2 linked regions of the Endozoicomonas gorgoniicola genome follow. The protein of the gene in region 1 interacts with the protein of each later gene in a pairwise test. Links are inferred from orthologs where the notes say so. Each region holds a gene or a part of one and is shown in the gene's direction. Other genes may lie near its edges. The genes, in order: recJ and NX722_RS14490.

Region 1 (9,376 bases):
TGAGCATCAGATTAAAAAGTACACCGCCAAACAGAACCTCCTGTAGAAATACCTTCTGGAGAAATGCAGATCGTAGATAGGTAAAGTCATAGTGCCAGCAGTCACTGCCGGCCTCTAAACTGAACTTTTAAAAAACTAAAATACCTTACAGTAGTGGTGGTTTAAAAAATGAAAGATAGAATTTGTTGTTTGAAACACATTAAATTAGAAGTGAAATTTTTGCGCTTGCTCTTCGTGATGCTACTGAGCATTACTGCCGTTGATAAAAATGTCGTTAAGGCTTCAGAATATGCCCCTAACTCTAATCTTTTGGCACTTGTGGCAGGTGCTCTCTTTATCGGTTCTGAAAAAAAGTTTCTGCCGGAATTTTTTGAAGCAGCCAGCAACGATCAGCGTGTAAATGTCTATTACGGTTCTGACGTTTCTACGAATTTTCTGCCTCAGAGTTTATATGCTCCGGGAAAATTTTTAAAAGAACAAACAGCACAGAAACAAAAGATTGAAGATGATATTGCTCAACGTGAACAGATGATGAAAATAATAATAAACTGCGAAGAAGCTTCAGAAGATACTCATTATTTTTATCTTCAATCCCAGGATGGCATCACACCAGAGGAGCGTCGGGAAATAGAGTCCAGACTTGGGCTCGGTCAGGATGAGGATGAAAACTGCGACGACTCAAAGCTTGCACCGGCTTTTAGCCTGTTATCTGTTAATGGCAGTGATAGTTTTCCTTTAGATACCAGTTTGTATTCGGCAGAGACAGCAGCGGCGTGTCAGACGATCCAGTCCGGATTTATCTCTTGCATTTTGCCGGGTGCTACTGAAGGTGGAGGAGCTGCTACTGATCACAATACTGCAGATGGGGAGGCATCTGAACCAGGGAGTGAAGGTTTTTCCTGCCATGAGCTCACTTATACAAGGCAATCAGATGTGGTTGCACGGTCAGAAAATGATGAATGCCCTGTCTGCCTGGAACCTTATAAACCTGAGGGACATTCTGAAGTCTTATCCTTACTGAAATGTTGCCATGTAATTCATAAAAAATGCCTTGACGATATAGTAAATCAAGCCGGTGGCAACCCAAAATGCCCGTCATGCAGGGCTCCCTTCGCATCAACGGATGTCGGGGAGCATAGCGATTGGAAAAGTCTGGAGGGCTCTCTGCTGGTGCAGTGTAAGAGACCATCTTGCTTTGCGCATGGCAGTAGAGACACAGTAAATTCTCCATCAATGGCATGTCCTTACCCTATGAGCCAGCTCAATAAAGATCCTGAGGATTTTTTTCAGAAAAATGACTGCTTGCTGGCTATGTTTCTGAAACGATCATTTGAGCAGGTGGTTGGCATAAAGGTTGGAAATGCGAACATTGCGACAGATGTGGGGACGGAAGTGGGCGAGGGTGCGCATATTCAGTTTCGTATACTCTATCGATCCGGTTCTAAGAGGAAAGAGCAGTACCTTATATATTGTGCAGAAGACATTAATAAGAAAGAGGATGGGCAAGAGTGTTTTAACACCCTTGTGAAAGATCACTTTACAGATCTTATGGTTATTTACATGAAAATGCATTTTCCGGCAACCTGGAATGACATGACGGAGATTTATCTATCCGGCTGGAATGTCTATGAGGATTTTCTTAACGTGTCCATCCGAATGGACCAGTCGTATGATGAGATACAACTCAAGCTAAGTAATGTGTTCGACCTGAAAACCAGAACTCTCAAGTGGGACGGGCTTAGGAAGGAGCTGGAAGGTCACGGGTTGCCCTATGAAAAGCTGTTCAGCTCTGGTAGGGGTATTGAATATCGTTATAGAGGCGACTCCGCCTCTGAAGAACCAGCTGTAGAAATACCTTCCGGAGAAGTGCAGGTCGTAGAGTTGTAAAGTCATTGTACCATCAACCCCGGGCGACCTCATTTGGCACTAACTTTGAATGAAATACCGGGAACATCCTTAAGGATTTCAAAAGGAGCGAACTTCATACTTTTGCGGCCGTTCGGTAGCGCAGGGTTGTCGATCGCTCTCTATGTTCTTTGGCTTTTTTCAATCTTTGTTATTAAGAACAACACCCCGGCAGCACCAAAAAATGAAAGCTATCAACAAATAACCAATTCCAATGCTGAAGAATGTGGCTTGAAAGCCAAAGTAGCAATATAAAAAACCACCCAGAGCTATCCCAAAAACATTTCCTAATCTATTCATACTGCTTCCGACACTTAAGGCAAAACCTTTCATAGATGCCTTCTGGTGGTGAGTCAGTAGCGATAACGGCAGCGTATTGGTTACCCCAAGGGCACATCCCCACAAAACAGAGGCACATACCGCTGAAGCAAAATTCTGGGCGAACCCGTAAATAACTTGAGCAGCAGCCGCTGAAAACAGTGCAATGACAAGCCCGCATATAAGGTAACGGACGTTTTTATTGTGACGGTCTTCCACTTTGCCCCAGATAGGTGCCACCAAAAAAACCATTGCAGCCATAGCCGCATATAAAGTGCCCGTTTGTAAATTATTACCACTTAATTGATCAATAACATAAAGAGCAAAAAATGAGGCACTCATTCGACGGAGTATTTTAGTTGAGACAACCAAAAGATAACAATAAGAGTTAAATGGCGTTAATAATTTTAAAAAAACGCTAAATTTTAACTTAGCCTTATCCTTCCCTTTATTGATCAAGGGAGATTCTGAGAGAAAAAAAACACAAGCAACGGTTAACAGAAACAATGTAACTGAAGCAATAGTGAAAATGAGATAATAATTAAAATAGTGAGATATAAATCCACCAAAGACAGGCCCCAGTATCGTTCCGGTTGCCATCATAGACTGAACTTTTCCAATTAAAAAGCTATGCTCTCCGTCAGGTTTTTTACTGACCAAAAATGCCTGCGCTACGGCTGTATAGCCAGTAAATGCGCCCTGCACAAGGCGAAGAACAAAGATCTCGACAATGTGGTCGGTAAAAATCAGCAACGTCTGAACAATAGCAAGCGCTACTGTACAACGAATGATCATTTTTTTATAACCCAGAAAGCTCCCCATATAACCCCAAAACGGTATGGCCAGCACTGAGGCGACAAAAGGAGCCAGATAAATGACGGTGCTCCACAGAACCAGACTGGAATGACTGTGTTCGGGAAGATAGAGTTTCAGAATAAGGGGCCAATAAGGGTCGGTCATACTGATGCAGGTAATCACCAGGAATTCACCGAATAAAACCAGCCTTATCTGAGAATTGATTGATAGCTTGAATGTCATTTCGTATTGGCGATGACAGTGGGTCAAGTCCGGCGCCAAGCCTGCAAAAGACACGGTCAAAGATAGTTTACAGGTTCGTTCTACGCAAACCCGGCTCTTTAAGTGGACTGAGATAAGAAGAGAAGTGTTTCACGGGCTAAGTTATGGCCTGTCGGTTTTTCTATTCGATCAAATCGAGCCGCTAAGTTGACTTCACTGACTTCGTAACCCTCGTCACCGTAAAGCAAATCAACCCCTCCCAGGCTGAAGTCTAAAGCCTGACAAGTTTGCTCCACAATTTTCGACATCTGTGAGTCAATATCAATAGCCCGAACGGATGCTCCGAGAGAGATATTAGCCCTTCTTGATTTTCCACCCGCATCTCGCTCAACAGCAGTAAACGCCTTTCCCCCAAGGACAAATACACGAATATCCTTACCTAAACTTTTTGTACAGCAACGCTGCACAAGTGCACGAGCCCCCTCTCTGCTTACCGAGTTATAAAGACCAATGAGTTCATCCAGTTGATGTTGGTTATCAACAAAAACCACGGATTGACCGCGTGCAGATCTGGTTTCTTTAAAGACCAGAGGCCAGCCCAGTTCATCCGCGATTCGGGACGAGTCAACCTGTCCATTTAGCAGAACCGTTGCTGGTGTCGGGACACCATTTTTTTGTAAAAACAGATAAGTCGTAAACTTATCCATGGACTTTTCAAAACATCGGTACGAGTTAAGCACTCTGGTGTCGCTGAACAGTTCAAGAGCCTGCATGCAGCTCAGCGTATGAGAGGTCACCGTTGAGCTACCCGTTTTGCAATAAAACACATCAGGAAGATCTCGGGAAAGCTCATTGTTACCAAAATAAAGTGTTCCTTCTTTTACCTGAAACTGAAGATCCGATGGTTTAACAAAATCAACTTCGATACCTAAGTGCTTTGCTTCTTCCCTGATGCGCTGAATGGATTGAGCTGCAAAATCTAATTTGGTTGTAACCATACAGATCTTCATACTATCTCCATACTACCTACGAACCTTTTTGAGCGAACGGAAAAAGGGTAATCTGGTTGAGTGATATCTTATGAACCAACGTTAAGTAACTGCCGAAGGGCATCTACCCAGCCTGCCCATAATTACAGATACTGAAGCCTTTAACTTTGAGATGCTAGTTTGACATTACTTCCCCTCTGCCCGAGGGTAGGTCTACAACGAGACAGAAAGAAGATAGCACATATCAACCCTGACGGGCTGAAGAAATTCACCTCCCTGCTATTTCGCAGGGAGTCCTCTTTCAGTTTCAACCTTTCCTCCCTGCCCGTTTCCGATTACACTCTGACGATGCCTCGAGTTACCTTCTACCTGCTGCAACAACAGTCTACCAAGGCTGTACGAGACTTCGCCTGTCGCCTGACTGACAAGGCGTGGCGTTCCGGTATGCCTGTACACATTCATACAGACAATGCCATCCAGTGCGAAACCATGGATCGACTGTTATGGGAGTGGCGGGAAGATCGCTTTCTTCCCCATGAAATCAGAAGTGATGACAACAATGCCCCCATCACCCTGGGGCATACCGACCCCGGCAACATTAAGGGCGCTCTGCTGATCAACCTCGCGTCTGGTATTCCTGGTTTTTATAAAAATTTCCATCGTACCTGCGAAATTGTTGATAAGAGCCCCGGACCTGTAGAAGCCCTGAGGCAGAAATTTCGTGATTACAAAACCGACGGTATTAAACCTGAACTGCACGATATTTCTGCAGGAGGTCAGCATTGAATACTGAAAAAACCAGCGACCTGTTAAACGAACTGGAACGTCTCAAAGTTTTGCTGGATAAAAACAGCGCATTCGAAAAGACCAGCGAGAACATCCCTGTGCTGACCGATGTGATTGATGGACAAACACCAGCAGAATCAGGGCGACAAACCGTAGCCGTGATTAACCTGGGTGAACCCGGCAGCATTAACGATAACGATAACAATGACGACAGTACCACCGAGCTGCGCCATCAGCTCCGCACTGAAGGCCGTCGCATGATTCGCAATCTGATTGATGAAGAGCTGGTTCGTATTGAAAGCCGCCTGAGCAAAGAGCTGAACAGTCATCTTGAACAGCTGCTCGATGAAATCCAGCCGGTCTCTGAACCTCCCACTTCGCCGTGGGAACCATAGATTCATCGACATTAGTTTAAACTGGAAGCCTGCCCAACTCCGGGTCAGGCTTCGTCTCCAGCCACTAACTGTAAACACCTGTCGTTCATAGGTGTTAGAACTACAGTACATAGTAAAAATATAATAGTGAACTGTCGTGACTTTTGAGACAGGATCATACTGATTCTTTGAGGGTTAACTTTGGTTTTGTTTGTTGGTGGTACTTCAAACTTAAACCGCTTTCGTCGTAAGGGGCTGGAGTCGCAACACGCTGGCTGAAAGAGATTAGCAACCCGTATGAAAACGAACTGTAGAGAACCGCTCATTAGCGAATTGAACTATTGAGTATCGAGCAGTGATTGCGCATCATTAAGCAGATCACTGTCCTGCTTTCTGGCTACCATGCAAAAACAGATTATCCGTCGAGACGTCACTGAATTACTGTCTTCCTCTCTGCCTCCCCTGCTGGCGCGTATTTATGCCGCCCGGGGGATATCCAGTGAAGACGAAATAGCACGCCAGTTAAAAGGGCTGCACCATTACACCCATCTGAAAGATATTGATGTCGCAGCCCGCATTCTTGCCGATGCCATTGCTGAGCAGAAGAAGATTCTGATAGTTGGTGATTTTGACTGCGATGGAGCCACCAGCAGCGCCCTCGGTGTACTGGCTATTCGCGCCATGGGCGGACAGGTGGATTACCTGGTACCCAACCGTTTTGAATACGGCTATGGCTTAACCCCTGAAATTGTTACAGTCGCAGAATCCTTTCAGCCAAAGGTTCTGGTAACGGTCGATAACGGCATCTCCAGCCTTTCAGGTGTTACCGCTGCCAGGGAAAGAGGCTGGCAGGTTGTAGTCACCGATCACCACCTTGCCGGGCGAGAGCTGCCTGACGCAGATGCTATTGTGAACCCAAACCAGCCCGACTGCCCGTTCCCGGGCAAAAACACAGCAGGTGTCGGCATAATTTTTTATGTTATGTGCGCCCTGCGTACAACGCTGAACCAGCGCGGCTGGTTTGATCATCGCCCTGCCTTCAACCCTTTCGACCTGCTGGACCTGGTGGCGCTCGGCACCGTTGCCGATGTTGTCAGTCTGGACAAAAACAACCGAATTCTTGCCCACCAGGGGCTGGCAAGAATTCGTGCCGGCCATTGTCGCCCCGGTATCAAAGCGTTGATCGACGTATCCGGTCGCAGCCAGTCCAGACTGGTTGCCAGCGATCTTGGCTTTGCACTGGGACCAAGACTCAATGCAGCTGGTCGCCTGGACGATATGTCCACCGGCATCGAACTGCTGCTCACTCCACATATAGAACAAGCCAGAGAGATTGCCTCTGAGCTGGACAGCCTGAACCGGGACAGAAAGGATATTGAGGCTGGAATGCAGCAAGAAGCAATGGCCGAACTCGCCAAACTCAACCTGGACAAGAGTACAGAACTGCCTTGGGGAGTCAGCCTGTATCAACAGGGCTGGCATCAGGGCGTTATCGGTATTCTGGCTTCGCGGATCAAAGATAAACTGCACCGTCCGGTGATTGCTTTTGCGGCTGCGGATAACGGTGAACTGAAAGGTTCGGCCCGCTCTGTCAAAGGCCTGCACATGCGTGACGCCCTTGATGCCATTGCCAGGGAGCATCCGGATCTGATCATAAAATTTGGCGGCCACGCCATGGCAGCAGGATTAAGCATTAAGCAGGATGGATTTACAGCGTTCTCAGACTGTTTTGACAAAATCGTTCGCAAACAGCTGGATGCCGATGATCTGGAGGCGGAAATTCACACCGACGGAACACTGGAAAGTCATGACTTCACCCTGCAGACCGCACAGATGCTGAGAGAGGCCGGCCCCTGGGGGCAAAGCTTTCCCGAACCGAGTTTTGATGGTCGTTTTCAACTGATACAACAGCGCTTAGTGGGACAGAAGCATCTGAAGATGGTCTTAAAAATTCCTGACAGCGAGTTCTATCTGGACGGTATCGCCTTCAATATCGATCCCCAGCTCTGGCCAGACCCTGCTGTCAACCGTATCCATGCCGTCTACAAACTGGATATCAACGAATTCCGCGGGCAGCAATCCCTGCAATTACTGGTTGATTATTTTGAGCCTTTAGCCTGAAAAAGCCTTTAGCCCAAAAAAGCTGTTAACCGGGCCAGCCAGCGTTTGCATAACCTGCTTTTTACTCTAATCTGGTGTGATCAGGACAAATGCTTACCGCTGGCTATAACAATGATGACAACAACCAACCGAATAAAAAAACTCGCACCACTGATTATTTTACTGCTCTCCCTTGCCCTGCTTATACCAGGCATTACTCAGCCATTAATCACCCTGCAGGCGTCACTCAGCCACCAGGCTCTGGTGGAAACAGGTAAAACCCTGGTTGAGCAGCAGGACATGCACCCAGCCATGAAATCCATGGCCAGACAGTTTCTGGGCAGCCTGAGAGTCAGCGGTGACAGCCTGGTTTACGACAAGACCCGCAGCATCCTGGGAACTGCTGAAGACCTCTGGCAATTTGGCTATCGCTTTGTTGCTGTTCTGATTCTGGTGTTCAGCGTCGTGATTCCAGCCATTAAGTCTGTTTTGTTGATGGCCGCCTGTCTTTCACAATCATCTGCCACCCTGCTCAAGGTCAACACCCTGCTAAGCAAATGGTCCATGTCGGATGTCTTTGCCATGGGGGTGATTATTGCCCTGCTGGCAGCCAATGCCGCCTCGTCGGAAAGTGCAGCAATTAACTTCAATGCACAGTTACACAACGGCTTCTACTGGTTTGTCGCCTACTGTCTTTTATCCAGTGCAGGCTCTCAGATTCTGGTCAGAAATTATTCTGAAATAAACTGACCATGGCTGTGCAAATTCAAATGTAACCGACTCTATGAACTAGACTTCTATCCGTGTCATCAAACGATGATATTTTACTTGTACAAAGTTCCGTTCAAGGGGTCCAGTTTATGCACACTCCTAAAGTGCTGCCTGTATTTGCAGCGTTTTTTGTTTTCATACTCAATGCTGCGTATGGAGGGGATTTGACAGGCAAAGTAGAAGACAAGGAAGTCGTTAGTTTAGTGCCCGGTGATTACGGCAGCATAAAAGTGTTATCCGTATACCATCCCCCAAGCAGTGAACCAACACCACCTGATACTCCATCAGGCACCTTCCCGGAACAAGAGCAAACAGTTGTAGAAAATGAGGAGAGCCTAGACGAGACAGATAAAAAGCCTTCAGAAGACTCTTCAGAAGATACTTCAGCTCAATCCGCTGCAGAGTCCCAGGAAAAAAAAGAACCAACAGAAGATCCTGAACCCCAGTCAAGCACAACCACTCCGGAGACTCCCGAAGCTGTCAGCAGCAACGCTCAGCCTTTATTAGACTTTTACGGTAATCTGGATCATTTGAGTATCAGATCGGTACCGGGCTCTCCACATCTGATGTCTATCCATAATGACCAAAATACATCAAGTAATACTGTGTATTTAAGCGTTGATGATTCTCGGGAAGACCAGTCTGGCCCAGGCAATGAGAATTCAGCAGAGCCATTTTTCAACCGTGTAGAAAATTATGTAAGTGGAAGCGATCAATCTGATAAAAACAAAGAAGCAGCGCGAACACTTATAACCGCATTAACTACTCCAGCATTCATTCTACCACTTCAAGAAATGGCACAGCTGGGAACCGTTCAATGGTATAACCTTTGCACAAACAGAGTCGGCACAGCCATTCGGCGGGTTTTAGGACAATATATTAATCGTTTTTCCGGCTACACGGTCATCACAACAGAGATAAGGGTACCAACACCAAATCAAGGATATACGTATGACCGTGGATCAGACTCACATACTGCCTCTGAGTCTGGCGATGGCATTGAAGTCAGCTACAGTTCCAGCCAGCCAAAAGAAAATTATCACAAAGTTAAGTTCACACTCGCTCTTCCAGGCTCTTACGACGCGCATACCCTTGGTGCTGTAACACCCACCTGTA
Region 2 (9,438 bases), 2.1 Mb from region 1 along the record:
GGTTACTCAATCATCGAGGAATGCTACAGTGGGCGGGCGTTTTCCTGTCTCTGTCCTTGTACAACGCTATAGGGCAAGATTCTTGATGCTAGGCTTATCACCGTTTTTCTATACAATAACAGGTGTAGAGGAGTTACCAGAACCTCAGAACGAAGGCGCTGTAGAGGAAACCCCGGACGAAAATACTGTAGAGGAAACTCCGGATGAAAACCCTGTAGAGCCAACGACCAGTAATTTTGGAAATACGCCGGACACTTTACCTGAGCTTAATCCCAGCTGGTGGGAGAGGCTGACTAATCCCTTTATTAACCTGCTTTTCCAGCAGAACAGCAGATAAAACTGGTTAATCTGGCAGTTTATGAATGGGTTAACACAGTGCTGAGCAATATGAGATCATAGCTGGCAAGATGGGCTGCGGATCCTTATCCAAGGCATCTTAAAGATCTTCGATACAGTAGGCAGTATCGTTTGCTGCCTCCCCACATCGTGCAGCAGGCAGGCCATTTCTACCAGATTAGTGAAAGCCAGCTCCTGACCTTCAAGGCCTGGTATTTTTAATACTCCACTTTGTTTCCAGCGGTCTAGAATGGTCAGAGTCAGAAAACGCCGGGTTTGCTGAACCTCTTAATTCGGCAGGGTAGCTGATCTGTTAACACAGAGTAGCTCAGTATGAAAGACCACAGCCATTGAAACTGAAAAAGAAACTTAATAATTGATACATTGAGGTGACAGTGTTGAAAATAAAACTTTCTTTCTTATTGTTGTTTTTGGTAATGCATTCTCAAAATGCGCTGTCAATTGATTTTGACATTGATCTTGACATTGATCCCCTTAATACATGCCAATGTCATCATCATATTCTCACGTACTCTTCTGATACTGACAGTTTTGAGTACGACGATTTTTGTCAATGTTGTTCGTATGAAGATGTTATTAAACAACTTAAAGAGGTAGTTAGTGCCTGTCCGAAAACCCTCAAGCCCTTGAAAAACACAGCCTGAGGCCAAATATAATACTCGAAGATTTTCCCAGACAGGCTGTTTTCGAGTTTATGCGTCAAACCATTAATCCACAAATGCAGTTGGGCGAGGTTGATATCTCCGCCATCACATTCAACCCCAAGTCCAGAGATGATATTCCCCGGCTTTTGCGGGGCTTGCAGCACATATGGGTTACACCTGATCTGAGAGAGCAGGTCTTTCAAGTTCTTGAAAGTATGATTCCTGCCAGCAGTAATAATGGTCGTCCCGGTATGGATCTCTGGAACATACTGGTGTTTGGCACCCTGCGGCTGGTCACTAACTGTGATTATGACCGTCTTCAGGAGCTGGCCAATGAACACGGCACGCTACGGAAAATGCTTGGGCACGGTCCTTACTGCACGCACTCTTATCATATCCAGACATTGCAGGATAATATCAGCCTGTTCACGCCCGAAATACTGGACCAGGTAAACCAGATTGTCGTGGCAGCAGGCCATCAACTGGTTAAAAAAAAGATGAGCCGCTATATGGCCGTGCCGATTCGTTTGTAGTCAAGACCGATGTTCATTTTCCCACAGACATCAGCCTGTTAAACGATGCCTGTCGTAAGGCTATTGAGTTTGCGTCCACCCTGGCTGGCCAGTACCAGTTACCAGCGTGGCGTCAGCGGGAATACCTGAAAAAACAGCATCGAAAGCGCTATCACAAGGTGCGGAATCTGAAACATTCCGTTGCTGCCTGCGAGTTTAAACAGCGGTCACGTCAGCACGATATTGAAACGGCACACCTTGAATACATTAAGTACAGTCTCGACATTATCCGCAAGGCAGAAAGCACAGCTGCCCTGGTAGAAAAAAGCGCCCCCGATGAGTCTGCGCTGGAGAATCTCAAATACTACATTGCCCACAGTCGTCACCAGATTAATCTGATTTATCGTCGGGTGATCGAGCATCAGCAGATTCCTCACAGCGACAAGGTGTTCTCGATTTTTGAACCCCACACAGAATGGATCAGCAAGGGTAAAGCCGGAGTTCCTGTAGAGTTGGGGTTGCGGGTATGCGTACTGCAAGACCAGTTTGGCTTCACGCTGAATCACCATGTGATGCAAAAGCAGACAGACGATCAGGTTGCAGTGCCTATCGCAAAAGGAGCAAAACAACGCTTTCCCATGCTGAGCCAGGTCAGTTATGACAAAGGGTTCTGGAGCCCCGCCAACCTTGAGGAACTTGATGGCTTTCTGGAACGAACCATTCTGCCGAAGAAAGGCAGGCTTTCCGCAGAAGACAAAAAACGAGAGCACCACCTTGAGTTTACCCGGGCAAAAAGAAAGCATTCCGCCGTAGAGTCTGACATTAATGCTCTGGAAGCCAATGGCCTCGATAAATGTCCGGACAAGGGCATTGATGCCTTCAAGCGCTATGTTGCCCTTGCGGTTGTGGGTGGCAACCTGAAGCGCTTGGGCAGGATTTTACAAGAACGGGATTTTTAGCCCTACTGACAGCAGTCTTTTGCCGTCCGAAATTTGATCATGGGTGCATGAGGGTTCTGCACGTTCGTAAAATGGCAGTTTTGGCTATTTTGCAAGCACTTTGATCAAGAAGTGCCCTATAAGCGAGACTCTGATAATGCTTGCGGAGCAGTTCTACTGTTTGATGAATGTCAGTGACTCAATTTTCATAGGTTTTCTGACAGGCACTAGTTAGACCCATTGTTAAAGATATGTTAGGTGCCCCGGGTACCGTCTCGGAAGAATCGTTACCCAGCAACACTACATGGAATCATCGTGTGGTGAACATATCTAATGGTAGATCTTTAGAATACAGGTTCATGGTTACTCAATCAGCCTATAAGGCAGTATTCTCGTTGCCAGACGACCTATTTCAGTTTGTCTATGCAGTGTACGGTGAAAGGGCGTTACCAGAAACTCAGGACGAAGCCGCTGTAGAGGAAGCCCCGGTTGAAGGTACTTTAGGCGAAGTTACGGATGAAAACCCTGTAGAGCCAACGACCAGTAATTTTGGAAATACGCCGGACACTTTGCCTGAGCTTAATCCCAGCTTGTGGGAGAGGCTGACTCATCCCTTTATTAACCTGCTTTTCCAGCAGAACAGCAGATAAAACTGGTTAATCTGGCAGTTTATGAATGGGTTAACACAGGGCTGAGCAATATGAGATCATAGCCGCTCGAACCAACGATACGGACTTTATGCGACTGATTATTGCTGAAAAGCCCAGCCTTGGGCGGGCGATTGCCGATGTGTTGCCAAAGCCTCACAAAAAACATGAAGGGTATATTGAGACTTCACAGGGCGATTATGTCACCTGGTGCGTCGGGCATCTGCTTGAACAGGCGGAACCTGACCAGTACGACCCTGCCTTTAAGCAGTGGAAACTGGAACACTTGCCGATTGTGCCTCAACAGTGGCAACTCAAGCCCCGTAAAGGCGTCAGTAAACAGCTGTCGGTGATTCGTAAACTGCTGAAAACCGCTGATACCATCGTCCACGCAGGCGACCCCGACCGTGAAGGGCAACTGCTGGTGGATGAGGTGCTGGATTACCTGAAGCTGTCTGCAACCCGCAAAAAACAGGTGCGGCGTCTGCTGGTGAATGATCTGAATGGTTCGGCGGTTAAGAAAGCCCTGCAGCGTTTGCAGGATAACAACAACTTTGTGCCTCTGTCGGTGTCGGCGCTGGCTCGATCCCGTGCTGACTGGCTGTACGGGATTAATCTGACCCGTGCCTATACGGTATTGGGCAGAAAATCGGGTCATAACGGTTTGTTGTCCATCGGACGGGTACAGACACCAGTACTTGGGCTGGTGGTTCAGCGGGACGAGGAACGTGAAAACTTTGTCGCAAAACCCTTTTACGATGTGTTTGCTCTACTGAATTCAGAAGACAATGTTCAGTTTCGTGCCAAGTGGCAGCCCAGCGAAGCCTGTCAGCGGTGGATGGACGAAGACGGCCGGGTTCTGGACCGGCGACTGGCTGAAAATGTTGCCGGACGTGTAAAAGGCAAGCCTGGTGAAATCAGTAAAGCCATGAATAAACAGGGTAAAGAGTCACCCCCTTTGCCTTATTCCTTGTCGTCTTTGCAGATTGATGCGGCTAAACAGTTGAAGATGAACGCGAAGGAAACCCTTGATGTCTGTCAGAAGCTTTATGAAAAAAAACTGGTGACCTATCCCCGGTCCGATTGTCGCTATCTGCCGGTTGAACACTGGCAGGAATCACCGGAAGTACTGGCAGCGATTCGCAGCAATGATGAGTCACTCAGCAAAGCCGTGGATCAGGCGCTGCCTGAACGGAAAAGCAAAGCCTGGAATGACAAAAAAGTGGGCGCTCATCACGCCATTATTCCCACCTCGCGAAGAACGGATCTGTTCAAACTGGATGCACGACAGCGGCAGCTTTACAGCCTGATTGCCCGTCAGTACGTTGCCCAGTTTTACGATGACCATCGTTTTACTTCCCGAAGGCTTGAAATCCTGATTGAAGGAGGGCTGTTTGTGGCGAAAAGCCGGCAGACGGTTCAGGAAGGCTGGAAGGTGCTTTTTGCCAGAAAGGGAAAAGAGCAGGCTTCTGACCCTTCGGGCGATGAACGCGAGGCAACCAATGAGTTTTTGCCGGACCTGAGTAAAGGCGATTCAGTACAGTGCATTGACGCTGAGATTAAAGACAAAATGACCCAGCCACCCAAAGCGTTTACGGATGCCACCTTATTGTCCGCCATGACGGGAATCGCGCGCTTTGTAAAAGACCCGGAGATTCGCAAGATTCTCAAGGAAACCGATGGTTTGGGAACCGAGGCGACGCGGGCAGGTATTATTGAGCTGCTTTTTAATCGCCAGTTTCTTACAAGGCAGGGCAAAGAGATTCATGCGACGGCAACCGGCAAGGCACTGATCAGGGCATTGCCCGATGCTGTTGGTCAACCGGATATGACGGCGCAGTGGGAATCAGCACTCAATGACATTGTTGAACGGAAAGGCTCTTATGCCGGATTTATGGGCAGCCTGGACGATAAACTGCGCAGTTTGCTGACGTTGGCGCTGAGTGAAGGGGGAGCTGATTTCAGCCAGCTTCCCCGCACTGAAGCTTCTTATCGGAAGAAATCATATCCGCGTAAAAACGGCTCACGACGTAGAAATTATAAAAAAAAGTGAATGCGTAATATATTGCCTGAGGAGTAAAGGTCAGTTTGCCCGTTAACTGCTACGGGTCACTATTTGCATGCTATCTTGAATACCCGTTGGCACGCTTAGGTTTTCTTCGTTATTCCAGCCTGAACAATACGTCAACGTCATTAAAATAATGAACTGGTGATTGGGTAGTCATAGTCGTATGAATGCAGCTAAGAGAGTGATGCCTGTCTACGTCAGGTACAGTTTTTTTATACTAAGACGTATCTTGTGGGTTTTGTTTTTGGGTTATGTTCCCTTTGCTTTTTCTGAGGCCCGGGTCGCAACAATCAAGGGACCTTTAAAGGTGCATTATGGTGAGGATGGCGACCCGGTCACATTGGAATATCGCCTTGAAGGGATGCTTCCTCACTGTTCTGCCAGTTCTTATTCTCCTCCTGAAGTTGAGTTGTACAAGTTAAGGAATCAGTTGATAGCCAGTTCACAAAAGGGAGGGGGGCTGGTGATTATGGAGGATCAGAATAAACTGCTTTCCCGCTGGGGGAACCAGACCATTTCTATGACGCTTCATGATATGAGCAATGAAAAGGAGGGTTTTTACCAGCTCCGTTTTCGTCAGTGCGACGGAACGGTTCTTGCTCACACAACGTTGGTGGAAAAAGCGGATAACACGTTTGATGAAACCCCTATGATACCGCTGGAAAATGACAAGGCTTTACCTTACCTGAAGTTTCCGGAGAATGTTCATTCGGTGCATCTGCGTTACCTGAATAACAAGGCTCTCGATTTACCTCCCGACACCACGAACCCCGTCCGGTTGGAAGATGGGGTAAAAGATATCTGGCTAAAGTATGAGCTGGACAGCTCAGAGCTGCCGGAAAGTCCCTACTGCACTGCGACCGGTTTCCTGTTTTATCAGCAGGAAAAGTCAGTAATGAGCGACCCGGTCACCGCTTTCGAGTTGGACGGACAGCTTGTTGATTACAAAAATGGCGAGCCGGGAAGCTATTTTCATGCCGATGCGTACTACATGAATGGCGGTCTGGCTTTCAAACTCCGGCTTGAAGGTAAGGTGAAAGCGCGGGATAGGATTTATCTGCGTGTACGACGGAGCGGCTGTGCTGACCAGGATAGTGAGTTTATTCATTTGTTAACTGATGATCAGCTCATGCCCTCAACGATTCATCCTACGGACGCTCATTCAACAAATGTCATATTGACAAGCGGAACCAGATACAGCTCAGGGCAATCTGAGCCAGACTATGAAACTCGTACACTGGCTCTTATAGTTGTTGTTATCGTTTTCGGATTGACGGCTGCCTGCGCCTGCAAATAATCCAGAATGGTACAGCACCCTGAAGCAAAATTGCCGTAAAGCCTCGATAGGCCGGGGGCAGTCACAGAATACTGTAGTGTATTTTTAAGACGCAGCCGGGCAGGTTGAAACTTTATTGTCTGTTAGCTGGCCGACCTTGAGAGTAAGTTTGAAGAGAGAGGAAGGGGTATAGAAGTTGATATTAACAAAAACTTTGAACAGCTTACCGAAGAGAGAAAGGAATTCTATTGTAGTCACACCCCTGCAAAGCAAGAGATATTAAGCCGGAATATTATTCTGTATTTAAAATCGAAGCCACACGTACTCCAGCGTTACCCGATTTTGAACGAAGTCATCAGGAGTTATGAATCTCATGGCAGCGGCGATAATTTTTACAACTTTTTGTCGAAAAAGGTAGCGGAGAGTGCCAACGGCCCTTTAGAAAAAGAGTATCGGAAATTACATTTCTATATCGAACAAGCTTTGGTCGCCAATCACTATCTATCTACAAGTGCTGGTTGTTTTTACAGCCTGACTAAGGAAATGCACGAAAATCCTCAATTTCAGTAAATACTTTGAATCGTAATTAACAACCAGTACTCACCTTCTAAAAGGTTGTAAGAGCTGTTACGCATGTAAGTCAATGAATTTGCATATCGTACTATGGTACATTGAATCTGCATTTTTATAAGGTTGACTGAATGAAACACGCTGCTACTGCTCTTGCTATTGGCTTAAGCTGTTACTCTGCACTGGCCACTGCCGGAGACAGCTACTCCTACACCTGCCTTCACGGTCGCGACACCCGTATCATTGACGTGATTTATCTGCAAAGAGAGTCTCCGGTTCCCTGTGAGGTACACTACACCAAAAAAGGCAGTATCGACAGTGAAGAGCTTCTCTGGAATGCCAGCTACACTATTGGTTTCTGTGAAGAAAAAGCAGAAAACTTTATGAAACAGCAGGAAGAGTGGGGTTGGGCCTGCCAGAAAAATGAGCCGGCAAAACCTGTACAGCTGCCAGAAGATTCAGAAATACCTGAGCCTGTGCAGTTACCGGTACTCTGAGCCAGAGTTGGGAAGCCTGTTAACAGGTTTCCTGTATTTGCCGTTAAAACGTCGATTCAGGCTTGATGCAATGGGAAGTGAACCTTAAACTTTCTGATAGATGAACTGGCTTCTTCCATGTACGAGAACGGCAGGTTTTCCAATGCTTCCAAGCATTCCACGTCAAGTCATAAAAAACTGTGTTCCCAATTCCATCACTGCGATACTGATTGAGCTGCGCACAAATTGGGGACATGACAATATTACCGATGACATGATCAAAAAATACCGGCGCTTTTTCTCCTTTTCCCGAACTTCGAACACAATGATCTCTAGTGCTATGCTGGAAGCTGGCGCTGAATGTATTTTTGTCAGTCCTGAGGGAGGTTCATTAATAGGACAATTGATTACACTAGAGGTCGATCTGGCTATAGCAATGCAATACTCAACCCACCATGCCTACCCGATTAAGCGAGACCGCTCAAAGGAAAACAGCTTTCTGGCAATCAATCAACGCGGAACACAATTAGGTAATCCTGTTTTTACTCCGCTAATTGATGTGCCTGAAGTTCACTTTTATCATATAAAACCCAAAGAACGTCATCTGACTGAGGAAGATGAAACTGAGGTGGCAAGATTGCTGCAAGAGTACGAAGTTGTATGATTCCAACCCGTTCTCCTGCATCAGAGTTTTATTAAAGCGCTGTTTTCATCGAGAGAACGCCAACGCTTTTCTTTCCAGTAAACGTACACATAACGTCATAATGCCGGTCAGCACCAGATAGATAATACCTGCCATCGTAAATACCGTGAGTGTGTCGTAAGTTCGTGCATTCAGGCGCGAGGCATACCCCATAAGATCCATCAGGGTGATGGTACTGGCCAGTGAAGACCCTTTCATAATCAGAATCATCTCGTTGCCATAAGCCGGCAGCGCCCGACGAACTGCATGGGGCAGAATCACTTTGTGCAGCGCCTGCCCCTTGGTCATGCCCAGGGCATAGCAGGCTTCCCACTCACCCGGAGCAACGTTATCAATTGCGCCTTTAAATAACTGGGTAGAATAGGCGGCACTGTTCAGCGCCAGGGCCAGTATGGCGCAAAACCAGGGTTCACTGAGTAGCGGCCAGAGGCGACTCTCTTTAAACAGGTCGAACTGGGCCGGGCCGTAGTAGATTAAAAAAATCTGAACCAGCAGGGGCGTACCGGTAAATAACAGTATTTGCAGCCTGACCAGTGAGTTCAGCACTTTTATTCGCAATGTCAGCACCAAAGTAAACAGCAGTGCCAGAGTGCAGCCGAGCAGCAGGCTGGCAAAGGTCAGCTCCAGAGTGGTTCCCAGTCCTTTCAATAGCTCAGGCAGATAAGAGAGCGCGGCGTCCATACTCATGCTTTTACCTCCCGGACATAGCGGCTGGAATGTTGTTTCATGCGATTTAACAGATTCTGGCTGAGCAGTGTGATAACCAGATAAATCAGTGCGGCAATGCAGTACCAGGTAAAGGACTCATAAGTCTGAATCGATATAAACTTTGCCTGTCGCAGGATATCGTTAATACCAATCAAAGAGACCAGTGCCGTATCCTTCAGCAGCACCAGCCACTGATTACCCAGTCCGGGCAGGGCATGGCGCCATGCCTGGGGGAGTACAATGCGAAAGAAAGCCCGGCGAGGGGGAATCCCCAGAGCCCTGGCTGCTTCTTTTTGTCCCCTTGCGACGGACAGCAATGCCCCCCTTAGAATCTGGCTGGCATAAGCCGAGTAGATTAACGACAGGGCAATGGTACCTGCAGTGAACGGACTCAGTTCAATGAACTGATCAGTCAGTAGAAAGAGCGCGTGTGTAAAACCAAAATAGACAAAGAAAATAATCAGTAGCTCTGGCAGACCTCGCACAATGGTAACGACAGAGGTCGTTAGCCAGGCTATGGGGCGAAAACGGGACAGTTC

What was found.
Region 2: the proteins of recJ (region 1) and NX722_RS14490 interact in binary tests that used the Escherichia coli proteins (3 or more experiments, as listed by UniProt). The link is inferred for Endozoicomonas gorgoniicola from one-to-one orthologs.

Annotation. Positions count from the first base shown.
Region 1 is NZ_JAPFCC010000001.1:999,345-1,008,720, reverse strand. The notes cover bases 5,224-8,150. They hold recJ (single-stranded-DNA-specific exonuclease RecJ), read left to right. Parts: upstream 5,224-5,791; coding sequence 5,792-7,510; downstream 7,511-8,150. Other genes in these bases: NX722_RS04610 (paraquat-inducible protein A), read left to right, coding at 7,622-8,150; NX722_RS04620 (hypothetical protein), read left to right, coding at 5,224-5,410. Also shown: NX722_RS04640 (RING finger protein), read left to right, coding at 169-1,887; NX722_RS04635 (MFS transporter), read right to left, coding at 2,047-3,261; NX722_RS04630 (ATP-grasp domain-containing protein), read right to left, coding at 3,360-4,238; NX722_RS04625 (DNA polymerase III subunit chi), read left to right, coding at 4,578-5,015; more of NX722_RS04620, read left to right, coding at 5,012-5,223; more of NX722_RS04610, read left to right, coding at 8,151-8,239; NX722_RS04605 (hypothetical protein), read left to right, coding at 8,350-9,376. UniProt on the Escherichia coli protein: Single-stranded-DNA-specific exonuclease.
Region 2 is NZ_JAPFCC010000001.1:3,127,952-3,137,389, reverse strand. Bases 2,682-5,670 are described here. They hold NX722_RS14490 (DNA topoisomerase III), read left to right. Parts: upstream 2,682-3,189; coding sequence 3,190-5,151; downstream 5,152-5,670. Other genes in these bases: NX722_RS14485 (immunoglobulin domain-containing family protein), read left to right, coding at 5,474-5,670; NX722_RS14495 (hypothetical protein), read left to right, coding at 2,811-3,101. Outside these bases: NX722_RS14505 (hypothetical protein), read left to right, coding at 1-337; more of NX722_RS14485, read left to right, coding at 5,671-6,463; NX722_RS14480 (hypothetical protein), read left to right, coding at 6,785-7,012; NX722_RS14475 (hypothetical protein), read left to right, coding at 7,144-7,509; NX722_RS14470 (hypothetical protein), read left to right, coding at 7,652-8,152; arginine ABC transporter permease ArtM, read right to left, coding at 8,198-8,878; arginine ABC transporter permease ArtQ, read right to left, coding at 8,875-9,438.